3 regions of the Microbispora sp. GKU 823 genome follow, and region 3 is predicted to be linked to each of the others. Evidence: predicted binding sites of a transcription regulator. Region 3 holds the regulator's gene; each other region holds the start of a gene.
What was found. Region 3 encodes LexA, which represses DNA repair genes until DNA is damaged. Its sites were predicted from a motif close to TCGAACANNTGTTCGA; they were not measured.

Region 1: B1L11_RS07880 (Rv2578c family radical SAM protein) is a predicted target of LexA. The motif match lies at 5,765-5,780, and genes of this name have one in related genera.
Region 2: recA (recombinase RecA) is a predicted target of LexA. The motif match lies at 4,868-4,883, and genes of this name have one in related genera.

What each region holds. Positions count from the first base shown of each region.
Region 1 is NZ_MWJN01000010.1:15,862-25,690, reverse strand. It holds gene B1L11_RS07910 (glycosyltransferase family 4 protein) at 1-108, opposite strand, end outside; gene B1L11_RS47965 (hypothetical protein) at 206-511, opposite strand; gene B1L11_RS47960 (hypothetical protein) at 508-876, opposite strand; gene B1L11_RS07900 (PPOX class F420-dependent oxidoreductase) at 987-1,376, opposite strand; gene B1L11_RS54585 (erythromycin esterase family protein) at 1,467-2,741, opposite strand; partial or broken gene B1L11_RS54580 (CatB-related O-acetyltransferase) at 2,820-3,449, opposite strand; gene B1L11_RS07885 (TetR-like C-terminal domain-containing protein) at 4,034-4,537, shown strand; gene B1L11_RS07880 (Rv2578c family radical SAM protein) at 4,506-5,756, opposite strand; gene B1L11_RS07875 (DUF3040 domain-containing protein) at 5,892-6,149, shown strand; gene B1L11_RS07870 (MFS transporter) at 6,308-7,972, opposite strand; gene B1L11_RS07865 (helix-turn-helix domain-containing protein) at 8,023-8,616, shown strand; gene B1L11_RS07860 (trans-aconitate 2-methyltransferase) at 8,751-9,602, shown strand; gene B1L11_RS07855 (penicillin-binding transpeptidase domain-containing protein) at 9,653-9,829, opposite strand, start outside.
Region 2 is NZ_MWJN01000001.1:38,792-48,620, forward strand. It holds partial or broken gene B1L11_RS00160 (DEAD/DEAH box helicase) at 1-617, opposite strand, end outside; gene B1L11_RS00170 (VOC family protein) at 760-1,248, shown strand; gene B1L11_RS00175 (DUF3046 domain-containing protein) at 1,330-1,524, shown strand; gene B1L11_RS00180 (hypothetical protein) at 1,730-2,161, shown strand; gene B1L11_RS00185 (transcriptional regulator) at 2,158-2,466, shown strand; gene B1L11_RS00190 (ABC transporter ATP-binding protein) at 2,459-3,337, shown strand; gene B1L11_RS00195 (ABC transporter permease) at 3,334-4,419, shown strand; gene B1L11_RS00200 (hypothetical protein) at 4,443-4,718, opposite strand; gene recA (recombinase RecA) at 5,050-6,150, shown strand; gene recX (recombination regulator RecX) at 6,466-7,125, shown strand; gene rny (ribonuclease Y) at 7,406-9,028, shown strand; gene B1L11_RS00220 (LVIVD repeat-containing protein) at 9,155-9,829, opposite strand, start outside.
Region 3 is NZ_MWJN01000116.1:14,581-24,409, reverse strand. It holds gene B1L11_RS52990 (hypothetical protein) at 1-119, shown strand, start outside; gene B1L11_RS37915 (S41 family peptidase) at 86-2,377, shown strand; gene B1L11_RS52985 (cellulase family glycosylhydrolase) at 2,570-4,225, shown strand; gene lexA (transcriptional repressor LexA) at 4,313-5,029, opposite strand; gene nrdR (transcriptional regulator NrdR) at 5,461-5,931, shown strand; gene B1L11_RS37895 (vitamin B12-dependent ribonucleotide reductase) at 6,065-8,974, shown strand; gene B1L11_RS37890 (SDR family NAD(P)-dependent oxidoreductase) at 9,282-9,829, shown strand, end outside.

The DNA.
Region 1 (9,829 bases), on a different contig from region 3:
CAGCAGGATGCGGATCTCGCGACCGTCGGGCGGCGGCGCCGACCTGGCACGCTGGCGGTCACGGGCCTCCAGCGCCCGTACGACCACCCTGGCCGCTTTCCTTGCCACCCTGCGGTGAAGAGAAGCCACAGTCACGCCCCGTTTCGCGTCAGATGAAGATCCCCTTTCCCTATGACGTAACCGGCAGTTGTTCCGTTGTTGTGAACTAGGTCACATCGTGCTTGGAAAGCCGATATATGGTCGTCCGTTTGCTGGGGGCGTCCTCCAGGAAGGCCGGCACCTGGTGCACCGCGACCTGCTCGAACACGCCTTCAGGGAGATAGGAGCAGGCGCGGTCGGGCACTCCGATAAGGACATCGCCGCCTGCTCGGGACAGGAACGGGGTGACCCGCCGGGCCAGCGGCTCCTCGTAGTAGACGTCCCCGGCCAGCACGACCTGCTGGGACGGCGTTCCGTCGAGCAGGTCGCCTTCGGCGACCCGCACCGCGACGCCGTTGGCGCGGGCGTTCACGCGGACGGCCGCCAGCGCGTACGGGTCGACGCGTTGGCGACGACCAGGGCGGCGCCGGCCAGCGCCGCGGCGACCGCGACCAGCCCCGAGCCCGTGGCGAGGTCGAGGACGGTGCGGCCCCGCACGATCTCGGGGTGGTCGAGCACGTGCCGGGCCAGCGCCTGCCCGCCGGCCCAGGGGCAGGCCCAGAAGGGCAGCCGCCCGGCACGCTCCCACAGCTCGTACACGCGGTCGTCCCCGCCCACGTCCGGCACGGCACCCGGAACGGCGGCCGGCGTGATCAGGCGCAGCCGTATCTCCGGCACGTACGGCACGGCCGCGAGCCTGGTGTGCGCGCGGACGAAGTCCTCGGCGTCGTCCTCCACGGCCGCCGATCGTAGCCGCCCGGACACGTGTCCGGGCTACGAGTCCGCGAGGAGGATCGGAACGGCCGGCAGCGACGAAACCGCGTCTCCGCGCCGGAAAGGGACGTGCGTCATACCGTACGGCTCGCTCGCGGTCCGTCCAGCCCCCATGAGACGATCTTGGTGGGCGTGATCCTGATGATCTCTCGGGACAGGCCGGGCAGGGGCGGCTCCTGATCCGTCAGCGCCACCGCCGTGCCCCGGATCTCGATGCCCCGGGGCATCCACGGATCGGCCGTCGCCAGATCGTCCACGACGAACGCGACCGTGCTGCCCTGCTGGACGTTCCGGAACTTCTTCGACCTGCCCAGCGCGCCCCCGCCGATGACGATCGTGCCGGTGCCGGCTTCGAGGAAGAAATTGGTCGGGTTGTTCTGCACCTGCCCGTCGGGTGAGACGGTGGCGAGCCGCCCGATGCGCTGCGTGGACAGGTAATCGAGTTCGACCTGGGTGAAGATCATAGATGTCGTTCCTTCCGTTGCTTCTGTGGTGACGGTCGCGACAGGCTCGCCCTCCGGCTGCCGAGGCCGATCGGCGCAGGCCGGGGGTCCTCACATCTGGACGTCGTCGGCGACAGTGGAGGCCGGAGTGTTGAGGATGCCGTCGAACGCGTCGAGGACGGGGGTGTGCACGTAGGCGCTCTGTATCCGGATGCGGTCGGGGCCGGGGATCTCGTGGCGCGCCCGGCGGAGATCGGCGACGGCGAGTCCGAGACCGGCGTCGGCGAAGGCGGCTTCGACGCTTCCGGGCTCGGGCGGCTCCAGGGCGGTGTTGTCGATGGCGAAACCGAAGCGAGCGTTCTCATCCGGACGCATGTCGGCGGTGTGCCCGGTGATGCTGGTCAGGGCGAGGGCGACGTAGTCATCGCCCAGGGAGTTGTGCAGATGCTGTCCCATCGGGAGCCCCGTGAGGTGCCCGTCGAAGGAGACCGGCGTTTTCTGGATGTGGGCGTTGTGGGCCGCCAGCACGATGCGGGTTCCGGGGCCGAGGCGCTCCAGGTGCCACAGGACCGACCCGGCCATGTAGACGTCCCGGGCCGAGGCGTCGGCGGTCAGGCCGCTTCCGGCGTACAGGTCGGCCATGGCGCGGAAGGTGTAGTCGCCTTGGCAGGCGCCTTCCAGGCGGCGCAAAGCGATGTCGTAGCTGCGCTGGTCCGCGCGGGAGACGTACAGCGGTTCGACGGCCCGGAACCGGATGAGCAGGCGCATCAGGATCGCGCTGAGGGCGTCCTGTTCGGCGCTGGTCAGGCGGGTCCACGCGGGCGCGGCTGCGGCCGCGGAGGCACCGGCGAACGATCCGGCGATCCGCATCGCCGTCTGGACCGCCGGTAGGGCTTCGGGGTCGACCTGGCGCAGGTAGTCGGCGACCGGGGCCAGGGCGGGAAGCAGGGACCCGCCGGCCGCCGGGATGTCGATCCCGGCGAAACGCACCGGCACCGCGGCTGTGGCGTTGTGCCGGCGGATCCAGCGCAGTGGCTCGTCGACCCCCACGGGGATCGCCGCGGCGAGATGGGCCGACAGATCATGGTCCGTGCCCTCCCCCTGAGCCCAGGCGTCAAGGGGGAAGCCTTCGCTGAAGCCGTACTCGAAGGCCAGGACGGTGAAGCCGCAGCGTTCGGCCAGGAACCGCAGGATTCGCCGGCGCATGAGAGAGAACTCGGTGATGAAGTGGGAGTTCTCGCCGATCGCGACGACGCGCGCGTCGCCGACTATGTCGCGCAGCGGCTCCAGATCATCGAGTGGCGCCGCCGGATCGAGGTGGGTGAGCGGAACGGCATGGCGGTGAAGCCAGCCGGCGAACGGGTTGTGGTGGGACGAAGCGGGCATGCAGATGGCTCGATTCCGAAGTGCTGGAACTCTGAAGTGCTGAAACGCGAGTGGATCAACGGTGCGGGGGCGCCGGCGCGCCGTCTCCAGTTCGTCGATGCTTCCGGACATGATCGTGCGGAGGTGTTCGGTGATGTGCTGGAGCGGCCAGTCCCACCAGGCCACCGCGAGGAGGCGCTCGATGTCCGCGTCGCTGTAGCGGCGGCGGATGAGCCGGGCGGGGTTGCCGCCCACGATGCCGTAGTCGGGGACGTCGTCGACGACGACGGACCCGGAGGCGATGATCGCTCCGTGGCCGATGCGTACGCCGGGCATCACCATGGACCGGTATCCGAGCCAGACGTCGTTGCCGACCACGGTGTCACCCCGTGCGGGCAGGCCGGTGATGAGGTCGAAGTGCTCCACCCAGGAGCCGCCCATGATAGGGAAGGGGAACGTCGAGGGGCCGTCCATGCGATGGTTGGCGCCGTTCATGATGAACCGCACACCCTCGCCCAGCGCGCAGAACTTCCCGATGACCAGTTTCTCCGGCCCGTAGTGGTACAGCACGTTGCGGGTCTCGAAAGCGGTCGGCTCGTCCGGGTCGTCGTAGTAGGAGAACTCTCCGACCTCGATCAGCGGTGAGGTGATCAGCGGTTTGAGCAGCACCACCCGCGGCTGCTCGGGCATCGGATGCAGCACGGTCGGGTCGGCGGGCACGGTCGGCATCACGTTGTTTCCTTCCAAGGGGTGTTCACGGGCCTGGGCGCGTCAGGCGTCGTGGACCTCTGACGGCTCGCCGAGCATGCGCGCCAGGGCGAGGGACTGCCGCAGCCCACAGGACGGCCGGCGACCGGCGCCGAGAGCCGGGCGGCAGGCGCGGTGGGATGTCTTGCCGAATTCGTTCTCACGGGGGATCCCAGCCCGCGGCGAGCGAGCAGGTCACCGAGTCACGGGCGAGCCTGCGGTCGAAGGACGTGGCGAACGCAAGAGCGGTGATCTGTGCAGGCGTTCAGGCGATCCGAAGCACTCGGGACAGGGCGGCCGGCAGAGGCCGCACGGCCGGGCGAACGCTTCGGAAGAGCATCGATTACTCCATTATTGCGACAGTTGGTGCATTAAGATACTGCCACGACGTCGTCCCCCCGAGCAACCGGACCACCAGCGATGACTCCTTCGGCACCACCACCGGAGGGCGCCCGGCCCGTGCCGGCGCCCCGGCCCCGCCCCGGCGGCCGTACCGCCCGTATCCGCAGGCAGGTGCTCGACGCGGTCTCGCGGAGCTCGGGGAACACGGTTATGACGGGCTCACCATGGACGCCGTCGCCGCCCGCGCGGGTGTGCACCGTGCGACGGTGTATCGGCGCTGGGGAGATGCCGGAGGGCTGCTCGCCGACGTCCTGGACGCGGCCAGTGACGACGCCTGGCAACCCCCGGACACCGGCTCCCTGGAGGGCGACCTGGCGGCGCTGAACCGCGAGATCCAGGACGCGCTGACCGCACAGCCGCCGATCGTGGCGGCCCTGATCGCCGCCTCGTTCCGCTCCGAAAAGGCCGACCACGCCCAACGGCGGCTCTGGGAGGACCGCTACGCCCGCTGTGAGGTCATCGTCGACCGGGCCATCCAGCGCGCCGAACTCCCCCCGCACACCGACGCCCGGCCACTGCTCATCGCCGCCACCGCACCCGTGTACCACCAACTGGTGCTTCTCCGCACACCACCCGACCCCGGCCTGCCCGGCCGGGCGGCCAGAACAGCCGCCCTCGCCGCATCCGCCGGCGCCTTCACCACGCCCTCATCGGCCGGCGACACCTGACGGGCCCGGGCCGCCCCGGCCGATCCGGGTACGCGACGTGTGGCGGTTCGCGCGGCCGGGTGCACGGGAACCCTGCGGGTGGAAGGCGGCCACCTAAAGGAGCGTGAGCTGTTCGGGCGTCGCGGCCGGTGCGGGCGGGGGGGAGCAGCCGCTCACCGGGCCGCTGCCCAGCGCGGGCGCCGCGCGCTCCTGCTGCTCGGTCACCGCGCGCTCCTGCTGCTTCACCCCCGCGCGGGGCCGATCGGCCGATGCCGTGCTCGCGGGCGAGCGTGCGCACGGCCTGGTTGATCCGTTCCTGGTACGCCTTGGGCGCGTAGGCGCCCCGGCCGTACAGCTCCAGATAGCGGGGGACGAGCCGGGGATGCTCGCGCGACAGCCAGGCCATGAACCACTCGCGCGCGCCCGGCCGCAGGTGGAGCACGATCGGTGTGACGTGCGTCGCGCCGGTCTCGGCGATGCGGCGCACGGTGCTCTCCAGTGCCCGCGGGGAGTCGCACAGATAGGGGAGGATCGGCGCCATGAGCACGCCGCACGGGATGCCGTGCTCGTTCAGCGTGGCGCACACCTCCAGCCGCTTGCGCGGCGACGGGGTGCCGGGCTCGACGGCCCGCCACAGCGACTCGTCGGTGAACCCCACCGAGACGGCCGTGCTGACGTCGGTCACCTCGGCCGCCTCGGCGAGCAGGTCGAGGTCGCGCAGGATCAGCGAGCCCTTGGTGAGGATCGAGAACGGGTTGCGGGCGTCCCGCAGGGCCGCGAGGATGCCCGGCATCAGCCGGTAGCGGCCCTCGGCCCGCTGGTAGCAGTCGACGTTGGTCCCCATCGCGATGGGGTGCCCGCCCCATCGAGGCGCCGCCAGCTCCCTGCGTACGAGGTCGGGGGCGTTGACCTTCACGACGATCTTCGAGTCGAAGTCGCGGCCGGAGTCCAGGTCGAGGTATTCGTGCGTCCTGCGGGCGAAGCAGTACGTGCACGCGTGGGTGCAGCCCCGGTAGGGATTGATCGTCCACTCGAACGGGACCCGGCTGGCCGAGGGGACCCGATTGATGATCGACCGCGCGTGGATCTCGTAGAACGTCACGCCCCGGAACTCCGGCGTGTCGAAGGTCCGGGTCACGGCGGACCGGGCGAACAGGGGCGTCGTCTCGCCCTGCCCGCCGTCTTGCCCTCTGTCCCCCGTGTCCATGCCCACGTCGAGGCGCAGCCCGTCCCATCGCACTCTTCGATTAGAACAGAGGTTCGATGGAGATCGCAACGTGCAACGCGTCGTAAATCGCGGCCCTGGAAACGGCTAACGATCTTCATCGTTGGGCAGAACGTCGGCACATACCTTGCGTTCTGGGAGAGTTGCGCGATGGCCTGGTCGCAGGACGAAGAGCGGATGCTGGCGATGATCGAGCGGCACCTCACCGACGAGGATCCGAAGCTTGCGGCCAGGCTCGAGTCGTTCAACCACCGTGCGGGGCGCGGGCGGCAGGGGCGGGGTGCGGGCCGTCGCCGGCCGGGCCGCTCCACCGTGATCATCGCGGTGAGCTGGCTGCTCATCGCCACGTTGATCGCGACCTTGCTGGTCATGGCCCTGCGGCACGACGCCGCGGCTCTCCCGGTGTAACGGCGTTCAGGACCTCGCCGAGCACCCACACCCCCCGCCGATCAGGTTGGACGCGGATGATCGGGTAGCGGTCATGTAATGCGAGCGTGGTTGGGTGCCAGGCGTGCTCGGCACCCAACCACCGGCCGAAGAAGGCCCGGCGCGAGCCGGTTCAGCTCTTACGCCGTCACCTGGGGGTGTCGGTCTTCGGGGGTTTTCTCCTCGTCCGCCGACGTGGAGATCTTGTTTTGCGGACCGCGGACGGCGGTGTAGACGAACAGGACGCACATGACGACGACACCTGCCCACATGGCCTGCTGCCAGCCGTCGACGAAGGACTGACGGGCGGCATCGACCAGCGCCTGCGCGTGGGAGCCGGCAGTGCCCGCGGCCTCGATGGCGTTGGCGACGCCCTGGCGTGCGGCGTCCGCCGCGCCTTGAGGGATGCCGCCGAGCCTGTCATCGATGGCACTGCGGTAGCCACTCGCCAGGAGGGCGCCGAGCAGGGCGATGCCGAGTGCGGTGCCGAACTCGCGGGTGATGTCGTTGAGCGCGGAGGCGACACCCTGCTTCTCCCGCGACAGGGAGCTGGTGATGGCCTCGGTGGAAGGGGTCATCGACAGGCCCATGCCGATGCCCATGGCGAGCATGCCGGGCAGGATGGACAGGTAGCCGCCGTCGACGGAGACGATGCCGGCCATGAGGGCCAGACCGGCGCCGAACAACGCGATTCCCGCCGCCATGGTCGGGCGGGCGCCGATACGCGCGGCCGACTTGTGCGCCAAGCCGGAGGTCATCATCATCAGCACGGCCATGGGCATCATCGCCAGGGTGGACAGCAGTCCCGACCAGCCGAGGACGGCTTGCAGGAATGGGAAGAGGACCACGAAGACACCCGCCTGGACACCGAAGACCACCAGCAGGGTGATGGAGCCGCCGGACAGGCCGCGCTCGCGGAAGAGGCGCACATCCAGCAGGGCCGCGTCCCTGCGGCGCAGCTCCCAGGCCACGAAGAAGATCAGGGCCGCCAGACCGGCGACGAGACTGGTCAGAGTGACAGGGTCGCCCCAGCCGCGCTCCGGGCCTTCCTGCAGGGCGAAGATGAGGCCTACCACGGCGACGACGGAGGCCAGTGCGCCCATGGTGTCGAAGGAGTGCCCGGAGCGCTCGCGAGAGTTGGGTACGGACCGCATCATGCCGAGCGAGACGAGGACCAGGACGACGGGCAGCACGAACAGCCACCGCCAGTCCGCCACGTCCACGAGCAAGGCGGAGAGGAACATGCCGATGATGCCGCCGCCTCCGGCGACGCCGGTCCACACGCCGATCGCCTTTCCACGCTGCTCGTCGGGAAAGGTCGAGGTGATCACGGCGAGGGTGATCGGCATGATCACCGCAGCGCCCACACCGCTGAGCACCCGGGCGGCGATCATGACCTCGGATGACGGGGCCAGGCCCGCCAGCGCGCCGGCGAATCCGAAGATGATCAGGCCGGTGATCAGCATAGGTTTGCGGCCCAGCCGGTCACCGATCGCGCCGAGCGGAAGCAGCAGCGCGGCCAGGGTGAGGGTGTAGATGTTGATGATCCACAGGATTGTGCTCTGCGAGGCGCCGAATTCGACGGCCATGTCAGGCTGGGCGACGTTCAACCCGGTCACCGAGGCGATGACCGCCATCAACGCGACACAGACGGCGATCAGGATGGAGCGCAGTTGGCGCGCGTCCGGCGCGCCCCTGCCGCTCGCTTCGGCGGTTGCCCCCGCTGCGGGCTGGTTCGTGCTCATGAATTTCCTCTCGGAAAAGGCAGGTCGAAAGGGGTGCATGGCCCAGCGGATCAGGGCCATCCACGTGCGACGATATCCATGCCTTGCATGAGGGGCATAGGATGTTGCCTATGAAGCAAGAAGATGAAGACTTGGACAGCCTCGTACGCAAACGCATCCGCGCCCTGCGGGTCGCACAGGGCTGGTCCCTGGAAGAGCTGGCCACCCGCGCCCGGCTCAGCCAGTCCTCACTGAGCCGGATCGAGAACGGTCAGCGCCGTCTCGCGCTGGATCAGCTCGTCACCCTCGCCCGCGCCCTGGACACCTCCCTCGACCAGCTGGTCGAGACCGCCACCGATGACGTCGTCACCAGCCCGATGATCGACGGCTCCCACGGCGTGATGCGCTGGCCGATCAAGGGCGACCCCGGCATGACCGTGATGCGTCAGCGCATGACCGAGCCGCCGCCCGACAATCCCGCCCGCATGCGCGCCCATCCGGGCCGGGAATGGCTTGTCGTCCTGTCCGGCACGGCGATCCTCATGCTGGGCCACCGCCGCTTCCGCCTCGAGGCCAACCAGGCTGCCGAGTTCCCCACGATGATGCCGCACGCCATCGGCGCCGAAGGCGGACCGTGCGAGATCCTGGGCATCTTCGACCGCGAGGCGCGGCGCGGACACCAGCGCGAGGATGGCGGCCGCGATGACCGAGAGGGCCATGACTGATACGCGAAAGGTGCCTGACGCCGCTGAACGCGCAAGGGTGGCCGTCTTGCGCGTCCGGCAGCACCGGCGGCCATCGTCTTGCGTTCTGCGAAAGAGATTATGCCGATCGCGCATGGCCTTCGTAATGTGACGTCATGACCCGAACACACCTGCACACCGGCCACGACCACCAGCACGGCGCCGGCAGCCAAGAGGAGATCCTCGACCTGGACGCGGAAGTCCTCGCCGAGCACCTCAGGGCCATCATCGAGTGGCTGCCCCTGGCCACCGGTCCGAGCCATATCGTGGATGTGGGCTGCGGCACCGGAGCGGGCACCTTCGCCCTCCTCGACCGCTTTCCCGAAGCGCGCGTCACAGCCGTCGACACCTCACCCGAGCACCTGCGGCGCCTGCGGGAGAAGGCATGCGCCCGTGACATGGATGACCGCGTGCACATCGTGCAGGCCGACCTCGACGACGCCGACTGGCCCGACCTCGGCACACCCGACCTCGTCTGGGCGTCGGCCTCGATGCACCACATGGCCGACCCCGAGCGCGTCATACGCAACATCCACGACCTGCTCGCGCCCGGCGGCCTGTTCACTGTCGTCGAACTGGCCGGCTTCCCCCGCTTCCTGCCCGCCGACGCACCCGAGGACCGGCCCGGCCTGGAAGAGCGCTGCCACGCCGCGACCGATCACCTCCACGCCGAACACCTGCCCCACCGCGGCGCCGACTGGGGACCGATGCTGACCGCCGCCGGATTCGCTCTCGAAGGCGAACGCACCATCACCGTGCACATCGAGGGCTCGCGCAGCGAGGCGATCGGCCGCTACGCCCTCAGCGCCCTGCAGCGCATCCGTGGCGCCGCCGCCCAGGCGCTCTCACCCGAAGACCTCGCCGCGCTCGATCGGCTGCTCGACACCGGCAGCCCGCACAGCATCCTGCGCCGCGGCGACCTCGCGGTACGCACAGAACGCACCGTCTGGGCCGCCCGCCGCACCTGAGCTCACCGAACGCGCAGACTTTGTTCGCCCGGCATCCTCAGCACCCGAGGTCAGGACAGGGACTTGAGGAAGTGCGCCGCGACCGGGGCGGCCACCTCGCCGCCCATGCCGCCGGCCTCCACGACGACGGCGAAGGCCAGGTCGCCGCGGAAGCCCATGAACCAGGCGTGCGAGTCGAGTTCGGGCCCGGTGCCGAACTCGGCGGTCCCGGTCTTGCCCGCCGTACC
Region 2 (9,829 bases), on a different contig from region 3:
GCGAGGTGAGGATCAGGAACAGGGACTCGGGCGTAGTGATCAGGATGTCGGAGGGCCGGGCGGCGAAACGGCGCCGATCCTCCGACGCGGTGTCTCCGGAGCGGATCGCCACCGAGATATCGGGGGCGGGCAGGCCCATCCGCAGCGCCGTCTGCCGGATGCCCGTGAGCGGGGCCCGCAGGTTGCGCTCGACGTCCACCGCGAGGGCCTTCAGGGGGGAGACGTACACGACCCGGCAGGGCCGGGGCGGCTCCCCCGTCATCCTTCCGGCCGCGTCGCGTGCCGCGGCGGCCGCCGGACTGTCCCGTCATGGATCCGCCGGGCCGCTCGCTCTGTCGTCCCGCCACAGATCCGCCGATCCGCTCCTCCCATGCCGCCAGGTCTCCCGGCGAGGCCGGGCCCGCCGTGTGCTCGACGGCGAGGCGATCGATGGCCCACAGGAAGGCCGCGAGCGTCTTGCCCGACCCGGTGGGAGCGACCACGAGCGTGTTCTCGCCCCGCGCGATCGACGACCACGCGCCCTCCTGCGCAGCGGTCGGCGTCGCGAAGGCGCCGGCGAACCACTCCCTGGTCACCGGGCTGAAGCCGTCGATCGCACCCACCTGCCCATCATGCATCCCCCCACCCGACAGAAAACAGCCGCACCGCCATCCCGTCACCAGGTGAGAGGCAAGTGCGGGGCAAGCCAGCCCAGGCAGGCGGCCGCTCCCCTGACCCGGGATGGCATGAGATGCCCCCATCGGGACAATCTTCCTGAGTATGGAAATCGACTACGCGGCCATCGAGGCGGAGCGCGCGCGGATCCGCGAGCGCTACCTGGGCGAGCGCCGTGCCGCCAGCAGCGCGAGGGGCCTGCACCACTTCGCGCTGATCTCGTCCGACGTCGAGCGGACGATCCGCTTCTACCACGAGCTCCTCGAGTTCCCGCTGACCGAGATATTCGAGAACCGCGACTACCGCGGGTCCAACCACTTCTTCTTCGACATCGGCAACGGCAACCTGCTGGCGTTCTTCGACCTCCCCGGCCTCGACCTGGAGCCGTACAAGGAGGTCCTCGGCGGGCTCCACCACATCGCGATCTCGGTGGAGCGGGCGACCTGGGAGCGCCTGCGCGGCAAGCTCGACGCCGCCGCCGTGCCGTACCAGGTGGAGAGCGGCAGCTCGATCTACTTCCAGGACCCGGACGGCGCCCGCCTGGAACTGCTCGCGGACCCGCTCGGCGAGATGTACGGCACCCGCGTCATGTGACGCCGTCTCCTGCCGGTCGGGAAGCGATCGCGGCGCCGCGGCCGGGACGGGTCATCCGGGCCGCGGCGTCATACTGAACGCATGCGCCTCACAGACTTCTGGAACAGGATGCGCCGCCACTTCGGGGAGGCGTACGCGGAGTCGTGGGCGAAGGACTACGTGATCGCCGGGCTCGGCGGGCGCACGGTCGAGCAGGCCCTCTCCGAGGGCGTGGCGGCCAAGCAGGTCTGGCAGGCCGTCTGCCAGGAGGTCGACGTGGACCCCAAGCTGCGCTGAAACCCCTCTCCCGCCTGCCGGCAGAGCGCGCCGGCGGCCACCGCTCGGCGGCGCTCCCCGCCGGCTCCACCCCGTGACCGCGGCGGTGTGATCCCGTCACGTGTCATTCCGTCCGTTACTCATGCCCTCCACCGTCTACGGCGACCACTTGAACGACGGTTGAGTGCTTGCTAGCGTGTTTAGCGGATGAACACGGAGGAAGCGCATGAGCGGAGACCACTTCACTCCCGATGAGGCTCTCCAGGAGATCGGGCGCGTGGGACGGCGGGTCCGGCACTCCTCGCGCGGGCCCGGACGGGCGTACCTGTTCGTGGGACTGGCCACGATGGTCTACTGGCCGGCGATTTTCCTCGGCGGCCACCCCTTGCCGTTGATCGCCGGGCTCGGATGGATCGTCCTGACGGTCGCCCTGTGCGTGTACTGGGCCCGGCTGCGGGTTCACGATCGGCTGATGAAGCGGATCAACGGGCCGGTCTCGGCCGCGTACGTGATGACGATGGCGGTGCCGTTCGTCGTCGGCGTCTGGCTGCTGCCCGACCGGCCCACGGCGGGCTGGACGGCGGCGTTCGCCGCGCTGTCGGTGCTCGCCGGGCTGCCTCTGGTGTACGGCGGGCTCCGCGTGATGAGGAACCGATGACGGCCCATCCGCGCCACGAGCTCGACGAGATCATCCACGCGCCGGTGCGGCTGTCGATCATGGCGGCCCTGGCCGCGGCGGACAAGGCCGACTTCCGCTTCCTCCGCGACACCATCGAGGTCAGCGACTCGCTGCTCAGCAAGCACATCCTGACGCTCGAACAGGCCGGTTACGTCCGGGTGGAGAAGACCTTCGTCGGCAAGCGCGCGCGCACCTGGCTCTCGCTGACCGATGGGGGACGTACGGCCTTCGAGACATACATGGACGTTCTACGACGAATTGTGGAGGCAGCCCCCCGTGCTTGAGATCGACGGCCTGCGCAAACGCTATGGAGACAAGACCGCCCTCGACGGGGTGGGCTTCACCGTACGGCCGGGCGAGATGTTCGGGTTCGTCGGCGCCAACGGCGCGGGCAAGACGACGACGATGCGGATCGTCATGGGCGTGCTCGACGCCGACACCGGCGAGGTGCGCCTCGACGGGCGCCCGGTGACGTACGACGACCGCCGCACGTTCGGCTACATGCCGGAGGAGCGCGGCCTCTACCAGAAGATGAAGGTCGCCGAGCAGATCGAATACTTCGGCAGGCTCCACGGGCTCGCCCCGGCCGCCGCGCGCTCGGCCACCTCCGCCCTGGTCGAACGGCTCGGCCTGGTCGAGCGGCGCGACGACGCCGTGGAGGCGCTGTCGCTCGGCAACCAGCAGCGGGTGCAGCTCGCCGTCGCGCTCGTCCACGAGCCGGCGGTGCTGATCCTCGACGAGCCGTTCTCGGGCCTCGACCCGCTGGCGGTCGACGCGCTCGCGGAGGTGCTCAAGGACCGAGCCGCCGCGGGCGTGCCGGTGATCTTCTCCAGCCACCAGCTCGACCTGGTCGAACAGCTCTGCGACTCCGTGGGCATCATCTCGGCGGGCCGCATGGTGGCGTACGGGCCGGTCGGCGAGCTGCGCGAGCGGGAGGGCCGCGGGGTGCTGCGGGTCGTGGTCAGGGGCGCCGCGCCCGGCTGGGCCGACGGCCTGCCCGGCGAGCTGACCCGCGAGGGCGACCGCGACGTCCTGCGGTGCGAGGAGGGCGACGACCAGGACATCCTGCGTACGGCGATCGGAGCGGGCAGGGTGGAGCACTTCGGCCGCAGGCAGCCGACGCTGGCCGAGATCTTCAGGGAGGCGGTGGCATGAACGGCCTGTGGCTGGTGGCCCAGCGGGAGATCCGCACGCGCGTCAGGACGAAGTCGTACCTGATCAGTCTGGCGGTCAGCGCCGTCCTGGTGGCCGCGCTCGCGTTCCTGCCCAAGGTCCTCGCCGGCGACGACACCTACAACGTGGGCGTCGTGGGCGACGCGCCCCCGCCCGCGGCCCAGCTCGCGTACTCCCGGTGGCCGGACGAGGCGGCCGCGCGGAAGGCCGTGATCGACGGGGACCTCGACGCGGCCCTGATCGACGGGAACAAGGTCCTCGCGAACGGCGAGCTCGACCAGCGGCTGGGACTGGTCCTGGAGAGCGCCCACCGCGACGCCCAGATCAAGGCGGCCGGCCTCACCATCACGCCGCTGACGGTGGAGTCGGTCGGCGCGGACGCCCGCTACCAGGGCGTGCGCACCGGCATCGCCACGCTGATCGTGATGGTGCTGTTCTTCCTGCTCATCTACTCCTCGATGTTCGTCGCCATGGGCGTGGTGGAGGAGAAGGGCAGCCGCATCGTGGAGATCCTGCTCACCTCGGTGCGCCCCTGGCAGCTCCTCGGCGGCAAGATCGTCGGGCTGGGCTCGCTGGGGCTGGTCAACCTCGTCGTGGTCATCGCCGCAGGTCTGGCGGCGTCGTTCGCGACCGGCTTCACGGCCGACCTGCCGCCCGGAATGGGGGGAATCGTGGTCAGCGCGGTCGTCTGGTTCGTGCTGGGCTACGCCTTCTTCTCGGCGCTCGCCGCCGCCTTCGGTTCCCTGGTGTCGCGGCAGGAGGAGCTCAACACCGTCCTGACGCCGATGACCATGCTCATGATGCTCACCTACCTGACGGCCTACTTCGCCGCCGTCGAGCCGACGGGCACGGTCGCGCGCGTGCTGTCGTTCGTGCCGCCGTTCTCCTCGATGGTCATGCCCGTGCGTACGGCCGCCGTCGACGTGCCGCTGGGGGAGATCCTCATCGCCGGGGCTCTCATGGTCGTGGCCGTGGTGGCCGTCCTGCTGGGCGCGGCCCGCGTGTACCGGAGGGCGGTGCTCCGCACCGGCGCGCGGGTCAAGCTGGGCGAGGTCGTCCGCTGACGGCCGGGGCACCGCCGCGAGGATCAGGGGTGCCGGGAGAGCGTCCGATGGATCAGTTCGGCCGCACGGCCGGGGTCGTCGGCGCTCTCTTGGCCGCCCGGCGCCCACAGGAACATCCAGCCTTCCTTGGCGGGCGTCGCGAAGACGATCGTCTGCCTGCCGGTGCCCGGGTGCCAGACGGACAGGACCGGGTCGTCCGTGCCGAGCAGCCGTGCGGAGAGACCGTGCTCGGGGAGCCGCGCCGCGAGCGCCTCAAGGCGGGCCAGGCGCTGTCCGCTGTAGTCGCCGGTGCCCGTCACGTGGCCCCTCCAGCGGGGAGATCCAGCTTTGCTACAAGGATCGTCCCAGGTCAGGGCGGTGGCAACCATGGCAGAGTAACGCCCGGGAATGTAACGGCGCGGTTGGGACGCCGTTCGTTCGCGGGCTCGTCGGCGGTTCCGGCATGTGATCGAACAGTCGTTCGGCTATATTGGACTGGTCGCCGCCGGGGTGCGCGCCGTCAGGTCGCCGGGGCGCGACAGGCTCCCGGCCCGCCTTCCGGGGCGGACTGCGGGAAGCTCCGGAAAATGTCGGTGGCACCCCGTAGCTTTTCGGTGACCGAGCAGACGACCACCCTTCAGGGGGCACCCAATGGCAATCAACGACCGCGAGAAGGCCCTTGAGACCGCCCTCGCGCAAATCGAGCGGCAGTTCGGCAAGGGCAGCGTCATGCGCCTCGGAGACGACGCGCGTGCCCCGATCGAGGTCATCCCCACCGGTTCGATCGCTCTCGATGTCGCCCTCGGCATCGGCGGCTATCCCCGCGGCAGGATCGTCGAGGTGTACGGCCCCGAGTCCTCCGGTAAGACGACGGTCGCCCTGCACGCCGTGGCCAACGCGCAGAAGGGCGGCGGCATCGCCGCGTTCATCGACGCCGAGCACGCCCTCGACCCCGAGTACGCCAAGAAGCTGGGCGTCGACGTCGACGCGTTGCTCGTCTCCCAGCCGGACACCGGTGAGCAGGCGCTGGAGATCGCGGACATGCTGATCCGCTCCGGCGCCGTCGACATCATCGTGATCGACTCGGTGGCGGCCCTCGTGCCGAAGGCCGAGATCGAGGGCGAGATGGGCGACAGCCACGTCGGTCTCCAGGCCCGCCTCATGTCGCAGGCCCTGCGCAAGATCGCCGGCGCGCTGAACCAGACCCGGACCACCGCCATCTTCATCAACCAGCTCCGCGAGAAGATCGGCGTCATGTTCGGAAGCCCCGAGACCACCACGGGTGGCAAGGCGCTGAAGTTCTACGCGTCGGTGCGGCTGGACGCGCGCAGGATCGAGACGCTCAAGGACGGCACCGAGCCGGTCGGCAACCGGACCCGGGTGAAGGTCGTCAAGAACAAGATGGCCCCGCCCTTCCGCCAGGCCGACTTCGACATCCTGTACGGCATCGGCATCTCCCGCGAGGGCGGGCTGATCGACATGGGCGTCGAGCACGGGTTCGTGCGCAAGGCCGGCGCCTGGTACACGTACGAGGGCGACCAGCTCGGGCAGGGCAAGGAGAACGCCCGCAACTTCCTCAAGAACAACCCCGACATCGCCAACGAGATCGAGAAGAAGATCAAGGAGAAGCTCGGTGTCGGGCCGCGGCTCGACTCGCCGAGCGAGCCCCCCGCCGCTCCGGCGGCGCCGCCCGCCCCCACGTCCGGCCGGGGCAGCAAGGCGGCCAGCGCGCCCAAGCCGGGTGACGTCTGAGCGCAGGCATGAGGCGCGAGGAGGCCCCGGCCCGGACGACGAGATCGGGCCGGGGGACTGGACTCGGGACCCTGGGGGCCGGCCGAAGAGCCGCGCGGGCGGGCTGAGGACGCGTCCGCGACGATCGCCGCCCTGCGCGAGGAGATTCGGCGCGCGGAGACCGGGCGTGCGGAAGCCGGGCGTGCGGAAGCCGGTCAGGAGGCCGGCCGGGCCGGACGCCGGCGCCAGGGACGTGGCAGCCGCCGAGGAGAACGGGCACGCCTGCGAGAACAGGAAGCTCCGGGAGACCAGGCAGGGCTGGGAGACCGGGCATGGCTGGGGGAACCGGGAGCTCTGGGAGACCGGGCAGGACTACGGGAACCGGGATCTCTGGGGGAACGGAGAGCGCCGAGAGGCCGGGGAAAGCGTGAGCGCTCCGGCGGGTGGCTTCCCGACGGGCCGCAGGAGGGCACCGCGGCGAGCGAGGGACCTCCGGCCGACCCCGAGGCGGTGGCCAGAGCCATCTGCCTGCGGCTGCTGACGATGGCGCCCAAGACCCGGGCCCAGCTCGCGGACGCCCTGCGCAAGCGGGACGTGCCCGAGGAGGCGGCGAACGCCGTGCTGGAGCGGTTCTCCGAGGTCGGGCTCATCGACGACGAGGCCTTCGCCGCCGCGTGGGTGAGCTCCCGGCACAGCGGTCGCGGGCTCGCCCGCCGCGCGCTCGCCCAGGAACTGCGACAGCGCGGCGTGGCCGAGGAGACGGTCAAGGACGCCGTCGGGCGGCTCGATCCGGACGAGGAGGCCGAGACCGCACGCAGGCTGGTGGACCGGAAGCTGGCCGCCACCCGCGGCGTGGAGCCGCAGGCACGGATGCGACGATTGGTCGGCATGCTGGCCCGCAAGGGCTACTCGCCGGGACTCGCCTTCCGTGTGGTCCGAGAGGCGATCGAGGCCGAAGGCAGTCCGTCAGATGGGCTTCCGGATACCTTCGAGTGAGCCATAGCACCACACAAAAGTCACTTGACAGGGCATCTTTGCTTGCTCGTTACCTCTCTGACGCTTAATCTCGACCGCAGTGAGGAGTTACTCCGCGCAGCGCGGATTGCCATAACGGTGTACCACGACGGACGAGAGACATTGACCGGCCTTCGGGCCATATCGGTCGCCCCTCGGGGCGTCCGGGCATTGCGACGATATTTGTCCTGGTGACGCCACCGGGCGCTGCCGTGCTGCGCGTGTGACCCCTGCCAAGAGTTGTCGTGAGGGGTGAGCGCGCATGGACACGATCGTGATCGTTCTTGCGGTTGCGGTGGTGCTGCTGGCTCTCGTGATGATCGCCGCCCTCGTCATAGTCATGCGCCGCACCGGTGTCGTCACACCGCCCGGCCCCTCGCCCGAGCAACTCGCCGAGGTGAAGGCCGAGGTCAACGAGGAACTCGAACGGGCCAGGCGCGAGGCCGAGGAGATCCGCACGAAGGCGGAGCGTGACGCGGGGGAGATTCTCAAGAAGTCGGAGGCACTCGCAGAGAGCGCCGCGCTGATGCGCAAGGAGGTCGAGGAGGAGGCGCGGATCCTCAAGACGGAGCTCAAGGAGCTGCGCTCCGACCTCGAACGGCGCGAGAACCGGCTGGCCGAGCGGGAGCAGCGGCTCGACGAGGAGGCGCGCAGGCAGACCGAGCGGGCCCGCAAGCTGGCCGAGACCGAGACCGAGCTGGCCGACCGCCGCGAGGAGCTGGAGCGGGTGGCCGAGCGGCGGCAGGAGATCCTTGAGCGGGTCGCCGGCCTGACGGCCGAGCAGGCCAAGGCGGAGCTGGTCAAGGAGATCGAGAACCAGGCCAAGCGCGAGGCCGCGCTGATCGTCCGGGAGATCGAGAGCGAGGCCCGGAAGGAGGGCGAGAAACGCGCCTGCAAGATCGTGACGCTGGCCGTGCAGCGGGTCGCCACCGAGCAGACGGCCGAGTCGGTCGTGAGCGTCCTCCACCTGCCCGGCGACGAGATGAAGGGCCGCATCATCGGCCGCGAGGGCCGCAACATCAGGGCCTTCGAGTCCACCACCGGGGTCAACCTGATCATCGACGACACGCCGGAGGCGGTGCTGTTGTCGTGTTTCGACCCGGTCCGGCGGGAGACGGCCAGACTGACGCTGGAGAAGCTCGTGCTCGACGGCCGGATCCACCCCCAGCGCATCGAGGAGGCGTACGAGCGCAGCAAGGCCGAGGTGCGGGACCTGTGCGTGCGGGCGGGAGAGGACGCGCTGGTCGAGCTGGGCATCACCGAGATGCACCCCGAGCTGGTCACCCTGCTGGGCCAGCTCCGCTACCGCACCTCCTACGGCCAGAACGTGCTCAAGCACCTGATCGAGTCGGCGCACATCGCCGGGATCATGGCCGCCGAGCTGCGGCTCGACCGTGACCTCGTCAAGCGCTGCGCGCTTCTGCACGACATCGGCAAGGCGCTCACCCACGAGGTCGAGGGCAGTCACGCGATGATCGGCGCGGAGATCGCCCGGCGGTACGGCGAGCACGAGGACGTCGTCCACGCCATCGAGGCGCACCACAACGAGGTGGAGGTCAGGACCGTCGAGGCGGTCCTCACCCAGGCCGCGGACGCGATCAGCGGCAGCCGCCCCGGCGCCCGCCGCGAGTCCCTGGAGGCGTACGTCAAGCGGCTGGAGCGCCTGGAGGAGATCGCCCAGTCGTACGACGGTGTGGACAAGGTCTTCGCCATGCAGGCGGGCCGGGAGATCCGGGTCATGGTCAGGCCCGAGAACGTGGACGACATCCAGGCCCAGGTCATCGCCAGGGACGTCGCCAAGCAGGTCGAGGAGGAGCTGACCTACCCCGGCCAGATCCGGATCACCGTGGTCCGCGAGTCCCGCGCCACGGAATTCGCCCGTTAGAACCCCACCCCGCCGGTGCCCAAGACGGCGTCTGCCAAGACCAAGGGCCCCCGCCCAGTGCTGGGCGGGGGCCCGGGGCCCGGTTCGTGCGGGGGCGGCCCGGTGGGACGCCCCCTGATCAGGCGCTCAGGCCTTCAGGCTGAGTGCGTCGGCGAGGTCGTTGAGCGCCTTCGCCAGCGTCGCCTGCGCGCCGACGGAGGTGTCGAGCTGGTGGGAGACGGCCCGAAGCTGCGCCACGGCGGCGTTCTTCTGCGGCCCGTCCGTGAACCGCTCGGCCCGGTCGACGAACTTCCGCACGTTGGCGGCGGTGTCGGCGGGCATGGTGCCGGTGCGCAGCGCCTGCGCGTAGTAGGCGCGCACCAGCGGGAAGCTCGCCGGCCACGTCACCCGGGGCTGGTGCTGGGTGTTGAACCGGTCGAAGGTGGCCGTGGCCGCCGCGTCGATCTCGGCCTGGTCCAGGTGCTCGCTCGGGGTCAGCGCGAACGCGTCGAACCCGCGGGCGATCTCGCTGCCGTAGACATGGCCGTTGTAGTAGTACGCGGACCAGAAACCACCGAGGAGCAGAGAGGCCGCGTTGACCGGACCCCGGTCGAAGTACGCGATCTCATGCGGGTTGGCCGAGTCGGTGAAGTCGAACACCGAGACACCGCCCTGATACCAGGCCTGGACCATGATGTCCCGGCCGGGCACGGGAACGAGCGACCCGTTGTGCGCGACGCAGTTCTCCTGGTTCGTCTGCGGCACCGGCAGCTTGTAGTAGCTGCGGAACTTCAGCTTGCCGTCGACGATGTCGAAGATGGC
Region 3 (9,829 bases):
TGAGCGGGCCGCGCCCGGCCAGGGCCAGGCGGCCGGCGCCGAACCGCGTCGGCGGCTTCGCGCCGGACCGCACCGGGCGGCCAGCGTGGTCGAGATCCGCGGCACCGCCCACTGGCTGACCCACCGCGACGGCCCCGCGGGCACGCTGCGCGCCGAGCCCGGCGTCCGGGTACGGCTGCCGCGGCCCCTCGACGACACCGGCCGGGCCGTCTGGGTGTCGGACGCCTCCGGTGAGGACGCGCTGGAAATCGGCACGTCCGGCGGGGAGATCCGCACGCTGGCCGCCGGCCGGCTCGGCCGGGTGCTCGACCTGGCCGCCGCGCCGGACGGGAAGCACGCCGCGGTCGCCACCCACGACGGACGGCTGCTGGTGGTGGACCTCGGCTCCGGGGACGTCCGCGAGGTCGACCGCACCACCCACGGCGACGTGCAACACGTGACGTTCTCCCCGGACTCGGCCTGGCTCGCGTGGGCGCACGCCTACCAGCCCTGGCGCCGCCACCTCAAGCTGGCCCGCGTGGACGGCGGCGCCGCGATCGAGGTCACCCCGCCGCGCTTCAACGACTACAGCCCGTCCTTCACTCAGGACGGCAAATACCTGGCCTTCCTGTCGGACCGCACGTTCAACCCGGTCTACGACAGTCACGTCTTCGACCTGTCCTTTCCCAGCAGCTGCCGGCCCTACCTGGTGCCGCTCAAGGCCACCACGCCCTCGCCGTTCGACCCCTCACTGGCGGGCCGCGGCTTCGGCGGGGACGACGACGCCGGCCCGGAAGACAAGAACGGCGAGAGCGCCAAGAACGACGCCGGGAAGGACGGCGAGCCCGGCCCGCCGCGTCCGACCGAGGTGGACGCCGACGGGCTGGCGGCGCGCATCGTGCCCGTGCCGGTGCCCGCCGGCACCTACTCCAACCTGCGTGCCGCAAAGGGCGGCCTGCTGTGGCTGCGCCACCCGCTCACCGGCGAGCTCGGCGACGGCACCGAGCCCGGCGAGCCGGTCCTCGAACGCTACGACCTGGCCAAGCGCAGGGCCGGCGAGCTGGGCGGGGAGTTCTGGGCCTTCGAGGTCAGCGCCGACGGCACGCGCCTGGTGGGCAACGGCGGGCACGGCCTGCAGACCCGCGCCACCGGGGACGACGACGAGGTCGTCACCATCGACCTGGACCGCGTGGCCGTGACCGTCGATCCGGTCGCCGAGTGGCGTCAGGCCTACGCCGAGGCCGGGCGGCTCATGCGCGACCACTTCTGGCGGGCGGACATGAACGGCGTGGACTGGCAGGCCACGCTCGACCGCTACGCCCCCCTCGTGGAGCGGCTCGGCGCCTACTCCGAGCTGATCGACCTGCTGTGGGAGGTCCAGGGCGAGCTGGCCACCTCCCACGCGTACGCGCGGCCGACCGGCTACGGCTACGATCCCCGGCGCCGCCAGGGCCTGCTCGGCGCCGACCTCGCCCGGGACGAGAACGGGGTGTGGCGGATCAGCCGTATCCTGCCCGGGGAGTCCTCCGACCACGAGGCCCGCTCGCCGCTGCTCGCGCCCGGCGTCGCCGTCCGCGAGGGCGACGCGATCGTCGCCGTGAGCGGGCGTCCGGTGGATCCGGTCCGCGGGCCGCTGGCGCTGCTGTCCGGCACGGCGGAGCGGCCCGTGGAGCTGACCGTCCGGCCCGATTCCGGCGGCGAGCCCCGCCGGGTCGTCGTCACGCCCGTCGCCGACGAGACGCGGCTGCGGTACCACGACTGGGTGGCCGGGCGGCGGGCGTTCGTGCGTGAGGCGTCGGGCGGGCGGCTCGGCTACCTGCACGTGCCGGACATGATGTCCACCGGGTGGGCGCAGTTCCACCGGGATCTGCGTACCGAGATGGGCTTCGACGGGCTCGTCGTGGACATCCGCGACAACGGCGGCGGGCATGTCTCCGAGCTGGTGCTGGAGAAGCTGCAGCGGCGGGTCACCGGGTGGTCGCTGGCCCGGGGGTACGAGCCGGCGCGATACCCGGAGGACTCGCCACGCGGGCCCATCGTGGCCGTCACCGACGAGTTCGCCGGGTCGGACGGGGACATCGTCAGCGCCGGGATCAAGAACCGCGGCATCGGGCCGCTCGTGGGCACGCGGACCTGGGGCGGCGTGATCGGCATCGACTCGCGGTACGCGCTCGTGGACGGGACCGTCGTCACGCAGCCGCGATACTCGTTCTGGCTGGAGGGCGAGGGGTGGGGCGTCGAGAACCACGGCGTCGACCCGGACGTCGAGGTCGTCGTGACGCCGCAGGACCTGGTCGCCGGGCGGGATCCGCAGCTGGCGCGGGCGGTGGAGCTGGCCCTGGCGGCACTGGAGGACAGGCGGCCGGCCACCCCGCCGGAGTTGCCGCCGCTGCCGTGATCCCCCGCTGCCGATGACGTTGACGATCGGGCAGCCGTACGGACAAAATTACGCCCGAGCCACAAACTAGTCATATCGATGTAGGCGTGCGGTCAGGGCATGCCGCGACCACCACCGCTCCGGCGGTGGTCTGGGGTGCGCGCCTGACCGTATGGCTCGCCGTCGGCGTGCGCCCCGCGTGGGAGGCACGTCTTGTACAGACGAATTCTCGGCGGGCTGGCGACCGTCGCCGCGATGGCGGCGACCGTTCTCGTCGTCACCGGTTCGCCGGCGAACGCCGCCGGTACGGGCACCGGCTACCTGCACACCAGCGGGAACAAGATCGTCGACAGCACCGGCGCCACGGTCCGGCTGACCGGCATCAACTGGTTCGGCATGGAGACCGACAACAAGACCTTCCACGGGTTGTGGGCGAACAACCCGTGGAAGAGCCAGCTCGACCTCATGGCGAACCTGGGCTACAACACGATCCGGGTGCCGTTCTCCGACGACGCGCTGAAGCCGGGCGCGCAGGCGACGAGCGTCAACACCTACTCCAACCCCGACCTGATCGGCCTGTCCCCGCTGCAGATCCTCGACAAGGTCGTGGACTACGCGGGCCAGAAGGGCATGCGGATCATCCTCGACCGGCACCGGCCGACCAGCGCGGGCCAGACGGCGTTGTGGTACACCTCGGGCGTCCCCGAGTCCACCTGGATCAGCGACTGGAAGTCGCTGGCCCAGCACTACGCGGGCAACACCACCGTCATCGGGGCCGACCTGCACAACGAGCCGCACGCCGACGGCACCAACCCGAACGCGACCGGCTCCTGCTGGGGCTGCGGCGACGAGTCGCGCGACTGGCGCCTGGCGGCCGAGCGCGCGGGCAACGCCATCCTGTCCGTGCAGCCCAACTGGCTGATCTTCGTGGAGGGCGTGAGCTGCCCGAGCGGCGGCCTGTCCAACGTCTGGGACAACGACACCAGCAACGACGAGGACTGCGGCTGGTGGGGCGGCAACCTCACCAAGGCCGGGCAGTACCCGGTGCGGCTGAACGTGGCCAACCGGCTCGTCTACTCGCCCCACGAGTACGCCACGTCGGTCTACCACCAGGCGTGGTTCGACGACCCGTCGTACCCGGCCAACATGCCGGCCATCTGGGACAAGTACTGGGGCTACCTGTACAAGCAGAACATCGCGCCGATCATGGTGGGCGAGTTCGGCACCACGCTGGCCAGCAACATCGACAAGATCTGGCTCCAGGAGCTCATGAAGTACATGGGCAGCGGGGTGAACGGCATGTCGTTCACCTACTGGTCGTGGAACCCCAACTCGGGTGACACGGGCGGCATCCTGAAGGACGACTGGGCGACGGTCGACCAGGCCAAGCAGAGCATCATCTCGCCCTATCTGATCCCGCCCACGGGCGGCAACCCGACGCCGCCGGTGTCGCCCTCGGCCTCGCCGAGCGTGTCCCCGTCGGCGTCTCCGTCGGTCTCGCCGTCGGTCTCGCCGTCGGCGTCTCCCTCCGCGTCGCCGTCCGCGTCTCCTTCGTCGCCCGGTGGGAAGACGTGCACCGCCACGTACAAGGTCGTCAACCAGTATCCCGGCGGATTCCAGGGCGAGGTCACGGTCAAGGCGGGGTCGTCCGCCATCTCGGGCTGGACCGTGAAGTGGGCCTTCCCGAACGGCCAGAGCATCAGCCAGCTCTGGAGCGGCACGCTCAGCGCGAGCGGGTCCAACGTCACGGTGACGAACCTGGCCTACAACGGCGCGCTGGGCGCCGGGGCCTCGACCACGTTCGGCTTCAACGGCAGCTGGTCGGGCACCAACGGCGTTCCGTCGCCGGTGAGCTGCACCGCCTCCTGACGGCGAACCGAACACGGCAGAGCACAAGCCCGGCGCTCACGAGAGCGCCGGGCTTGTCCCTGTGCGGCGTCCGGAACCGGCGGACGGTTACAGCTTGCGCAGGACGGCCGTCACCTTGCCGAGCACGGTGGCCTCGTCACCGGGGATCGGCTCGTAGTTGGGGTTGTGCGGCACCAGCCACACGTGCCCGTCCTTGCGCTTGAACGTCTTCACGGTGGCTTCGCCGTCGATCATGGCGGCCACGATGTCGCCGTTGTCGGCGACCGGCTGCTGCCGCACCACGACCCAGTCGCCGTCGGCGATGGCGGCCTCGATCATCGAGTCGCCGGAGACCTGGAGCAGGAACAGCGTGCCCTCGCCCACGAGCTGCTTGGGCAGCGCGAACACGTCCTCGATGCTCTGCTCGGCGAGGATGGGACCACCGGCGGCGATGCGGCCGACCAGCGGCACGTAGGCCGCGGTGGGCCGGTTGAACCCGGACTCCTCCTCGGAGGTGGCGTCGGGGTCCACCCACAGCACCGGCTCGCCCGGCAGCCGGACCTCCAGGGCCCGGGGCCGATGCGGGTCACGCCGAAGGTAGCCCTTACGCTGGAGCGCCGTGAGCTGGTGCGACACGCTGGAGGTGCTGGTCAGCTGGACCGCTTCCCCGATCTCCCGCATGGACGGCGGATAGCCGCGCTGCTGGACCGAGTCGCGGATCACCTCGAGGATCTTCCGCTGCCTGGGGGTGAGGCCAAGCGAGTCGCGCCTGCGAACCGCGAGGTCGCTGACGCCATCCGCTTGCTCACTTCGGTCACTCACGATGCCACCTCTCAATCCGTGTTCCTCATGTCGCACAGAGCGACCGTACCGCGATTCAAGATCACCGTCAAACAATTGTTCGATATCCAGCGAAATCGCCGATCTCGCCGTCCACCTCATCGTACGGGAGTTCGATCGATCCCGTGTTCGATTTCCCCGATCTTCTCTGTGTGCTGTACGCCCAGGTCAGAAGCCGTACGGAAATCGGCCGGAAAAGGCTCGTAAAGGGCGTATTCCGCGACCCGTGGGGCAGGTGATGCGCCCGTGACTGGAGGCGCGACACGCGCGCCGAGCAGGCACTTCCCCTCCCGTGGCCGGTTCGACTTGCGTTCAAGGTCGGGCACTCCTACGGTTGGACCACAACATCTAGTAGTCACAGCGGTGTAAGTTCACCACACCTTGTGTTCCGGATGTGCGTTCAGGGAGGCGATGAAGTGCACTGTCCGTTCTGTCGCCATCCGGACACCCGGGTCGTGGACAGCCGTGCTGCCGAGGACGGGGCGGCGATCCGCCGCCGGCGCACCTGCCCCGAGTGCGGGCGCAGGTTCACCACGCAGGAGACCGTGCTGCTGATGGTGAGCAAGCGCAGCGGAGTCACCGAGCCGTTCTCCCGGGAGAAGGTCATCGCCGGCGTGCGGCGGGCCTGCCAGGGGCGTCCGGTCAGCGAGGACTCCCTCGCCCAGCTCGGGCAGCGCGTCGAGGAGAGCATCCGGGGCACCGGCGCGGCCGAGATCGCCTCCCACGAGGTGGGCCTGGCCATCCTGGGCCCGCTCCGCGACCTCGACGAGGTGGCCTACCTGCGCTTCGCGTCGGTCTACCGGGGATTCGAGACGCTGGCCGACTTCGAGGCGGAGATCGAGCAGCTCAGGGCGGCCAGAGGCGACCGGGAGCCGATCGAGGAGTGAGCGCCTCCCGGGAGACCGGGACGGGGCGGAGGCGGCGGCACGGCGCCGGGTGCGGTGGCCGCGGCGCGACGATGAGGTTGTAACGAGCGTGGTCCGAAAGAGGGGCTCCACCGGGCCCTGGGAGGGGGAAGTCATGACGGAGACCGTGAGCGGCACCGTATCGGGCACGGGGGGCCGGGCCGGCAAGCGCCCGCGCAAGGGCCTGAAGATGAAGCGCGTCTTCACCACCCCGGGTGTCCACCCGTACGACGAGGTCCGCTGGGAGCGGCGCGACGTCGTGATGACGAACTGGCGGGACGGCTCGGTCAACTTCGAGCAGCACGGCGTGGAGTTCCCGGACTTCTGGTCGGTCAACGCGGCCAACATCGTCACCACCAAGTACTTCCGCGGGGCGGTGGGCACCCCGCAGCGCGAGTCGAGCCTCAAGCAGCTCGTCGACCGGGTCGTGGGCGTCTACACCAGGACCGGCCTCGAGAACGGCTACTTCGCCTCCGAGGAGGACGCGGAGATCTTCGACCACGAGCTCAAGCACGCGCTGATCCACCAGATCTTCAGCTTCAACTCCCCGGTGTGGTTCAACGTCGGCACCCGCTCGCCCCAGCAGGTGAGCGCCTGCTTCATCCTGGCCGTGGACGACACCATGGAGTCGATCCTCGACTGGTACAAGGAAGAGGGCGTGATCTTCAAGGGCGGCTCCGGCTCTGGGGTCAACCTCTCCCGCATCCGCTCGTCCAAGGAACTGCTGTCCAGCGGTGGCACGGCCAGCGGCCCGGTCTCCTTCATGCGCGGCGCCGACGCCTCCGCCGGCACCATCAAGTCGGGCGGCGCCACCCGCAGGGCGGCCAAGATGGTCGTCCTCGACGTGGACCACCCCGACATCGAGGAGTTCATCGAGACCAAGGCGCGCGAGGAGGACAAGATCCGCGCGCTGCGCGACGCCGGGTTCGACATGGACCTCGGCGGCAAGGACATCGTGTCCGTCCAGTACCAGAACGCCAACAACTCGGTGCGGGTCTCCGACGAGTTCATGCGCGCGGTCGAGGCCGGCGGGAAGTTCGGCCTGCGGGCCCGGCTGACCGGCGAGGTCATCGAGGAGGTCGAGGCCCGGTCGCTGTTCCGCAAGATGGCCCAGGCCGCCTGGGAGTGCGCCGACCCCGGCGTGCAGTACGACGACACGATCAACGACTGGCACACCTGCCCGGAGACCGGGCGCATCACGGCCAGCAACCCCTGCTCGGAGTACGTCCACCTGGACAACTCCTCGTGCAACCTCGCGTCGATCAACCTGCTGAAGTTCCTGCGTGACGACGACAGCTTCGACGTCGCGACCTTCGTGAAGGTCACCGAGCTGATCATCACCGCGATGGACATCTCGATCACCTTCGCCGACTTCCCGACGCAGAAGATCGCCGAGACCACCCGGGCGTACCGTCAGCTCGGCATCGGCTACGCCAACCTGGGCGCGCTGCTGATGGCGACCGGCCACGCGTACGACTCCGACGGCGGCCGGGCCATCGCGGCCGGGATCACCTCGCTGATGACCGCCGTGTCCTACCGCCGCTCGGCCGAGCTCGCCGGGATCGTCGGCCCGTACGACGGCTACCAGCGCAACGCCGAGCCGCACAAGCGGGTCATGCGCAAGCACGCCGCGGCCAACGACGACCTGCGCACGCTCGACGACATGGACAAGGCCCTGCACGCCGAGGCCACCCGGCAGTGGCAGGAGTGCCTCAGGCTCGGCGAGAAGAACGGCTACCGCAACGCCCAGGCGTCGCTGCTCGCCCCGACCGGCACCATCGGCCTGATGATGGACTGCGACACCACCGGCATCGAGCCCGACCTGGCGCTGGTGAAGTTCAAGAAGCTCGTCGGCGGCGGGTCGATGCAGATCGTCAACCAGACGATCCCGCGGGCGCTGCGCCGGCTCGGCTACCTGGAGGAGCAGGTCGAGGCCATCGTCGAGTACATCGCCGAGCACGGCCACGTCGTGGACGCCCCGGGCCTGCGGCCGGAGCACTACGAGGTGTTCGACTGCGCGATGGGCGAGCGTGCCATCGCCCCGATGGGCCACGTCCGGATGATGGCGGCCGTCCAGCCGTTCCTGTCCGGCGCGATCTCCAAGACCGTGAACCTGCCCGAGTCGGCCACGGTGGACGACATCGAGCAGGTCTACCTGGAGGGCTGGAAGCTCGGCCTCAAGGCCCTGGCCGTCTACCGCGACAACTGCAAGGTCGGACAGCCGCTGTCGGTCGCGAAGAAGACCTCCGAGGAGGTCTCCGAGGAGGCCGCGGAGAAGGAGCCGATCGTCCAGGTCGTGGAGGTCGCGCGGCCGACCCGGCGGCGGATGCCGAACCAGCGGCCGAGCACCACCACCCGCTTCACGGTGGGCGGCGCCAAGGGCTACATGACCGCCTCGTCCTACCCCGACGACGGCCTGGGCGAGGTCTTCCTCAAGATGTCCAAGCAGGGCAGCACGCTCGCGGGCGTGATGGACGCCTTCTCCGTGGCGATCTCGATCGGCCTCCAGTACGGCGTGCCGCTCGACACGTACGTGCAGAAGTTCGTCAACATGCGGTTCGAGCCGGCGGGCATGACCGACGACCCCGACGTCCGGATGGCGCAGTCCGTGATGGACTACATTTTCCGGCGGCTCGCGCTCGACTACCTGCCGTACGAGGACCGGGCCGCGCTGGGCATCTTCTCCGCCTCGGAGCGGGCCGCGCAGCAGCGCGGCGAGGACCCGGCCGCGCTCCAGGACGTGGACACCGCGGCCCTGGCGCAGTCGGCGCCCATCGAGAGCGGGCAGGCGCCCGTCGAGAAGGCGCAGGCCGCGCCGGTCGAGGCCAAGCCCGCCGAGGGCCTGTCGAACGGGCAGGTCGCGCCGGTGGCGGTGCCGGAGCCGCGCCGGGTCGGCGCCTCGCTGGAGAGCCACCAGGGCCGTACGGCGGACGCGCCGCTGTGCATGACCTGCGGCACCAAGATGCGCCCGGCCGGCAGCTGCTACGTCTGCGAGGGCTGCGGCAGCACCAGCGGCTGCAGCTGACCAACCACCCCGTGAGCGAAGGGGCCGGCGAGTGCGCCGGCCCCCTTCGCCCGTCTCAACCGCCGCCGTCACGCGGGTGACCCACCGACGACTTTTGAGCACATTCGATTCAACGTAGCGGCTTTAACGGTTGCCCAAAACAACGGACGAATCTTTCCAGTGAGAAAGGAAATTACTTCCCGGGATCGACCGAAGAAGGCCATCGCATGCATATCCGGAGTCTCCACGCTCTGCACAGACTGTGGGGGATGCCTGAGACGGCGCACAGCCGTGAAACGTGCCACCGACCTGCTCCGGAAGGTAGATCATGGACATTCGCGGCAAGACAGTCCTCGTCGCCGGCGGTACCTCCGGGCTCGGTTTGGGAGTCGCACGACATTTCTCCGCTCGGGGCGCGAATGTCGTCATCGTCGGTCGGCGCGGCATGCTCGCCGCCCAGATTGCCGACGATCTCGGCGAGAACGCCCTCGGGATCGGCGCCGACATCGGCGACGCCGAGGCGGTCGCCGCCGTCGTCGCCGCCACCCTGGACAGGTTCGGAACGCTCGACATCAACGTCAACACCGCCGGCATCCTCGCCCCCGTCATCCTCGTCACCGACACCGGACGACCCAGCGATACGACCGTGCTGACCCGGCTCGTGAGCACCAATCTCATCGGCACCTTCAACGTGATGAGCCACGCGGCGGCCGTGATGCTGGGCAACGCCCCCGACGAGGACGGTGAGCGGGGTGTCATCATCAACACCTCCTCCGTCGCCGCCCGCGAGGGAACCACCGGATTGGTCGGATACGCCGCGACCAAGGCCGCCATCGAGGGCATGACTCTGCCGGCCGCCCGCGAGTTCGCCGGGCA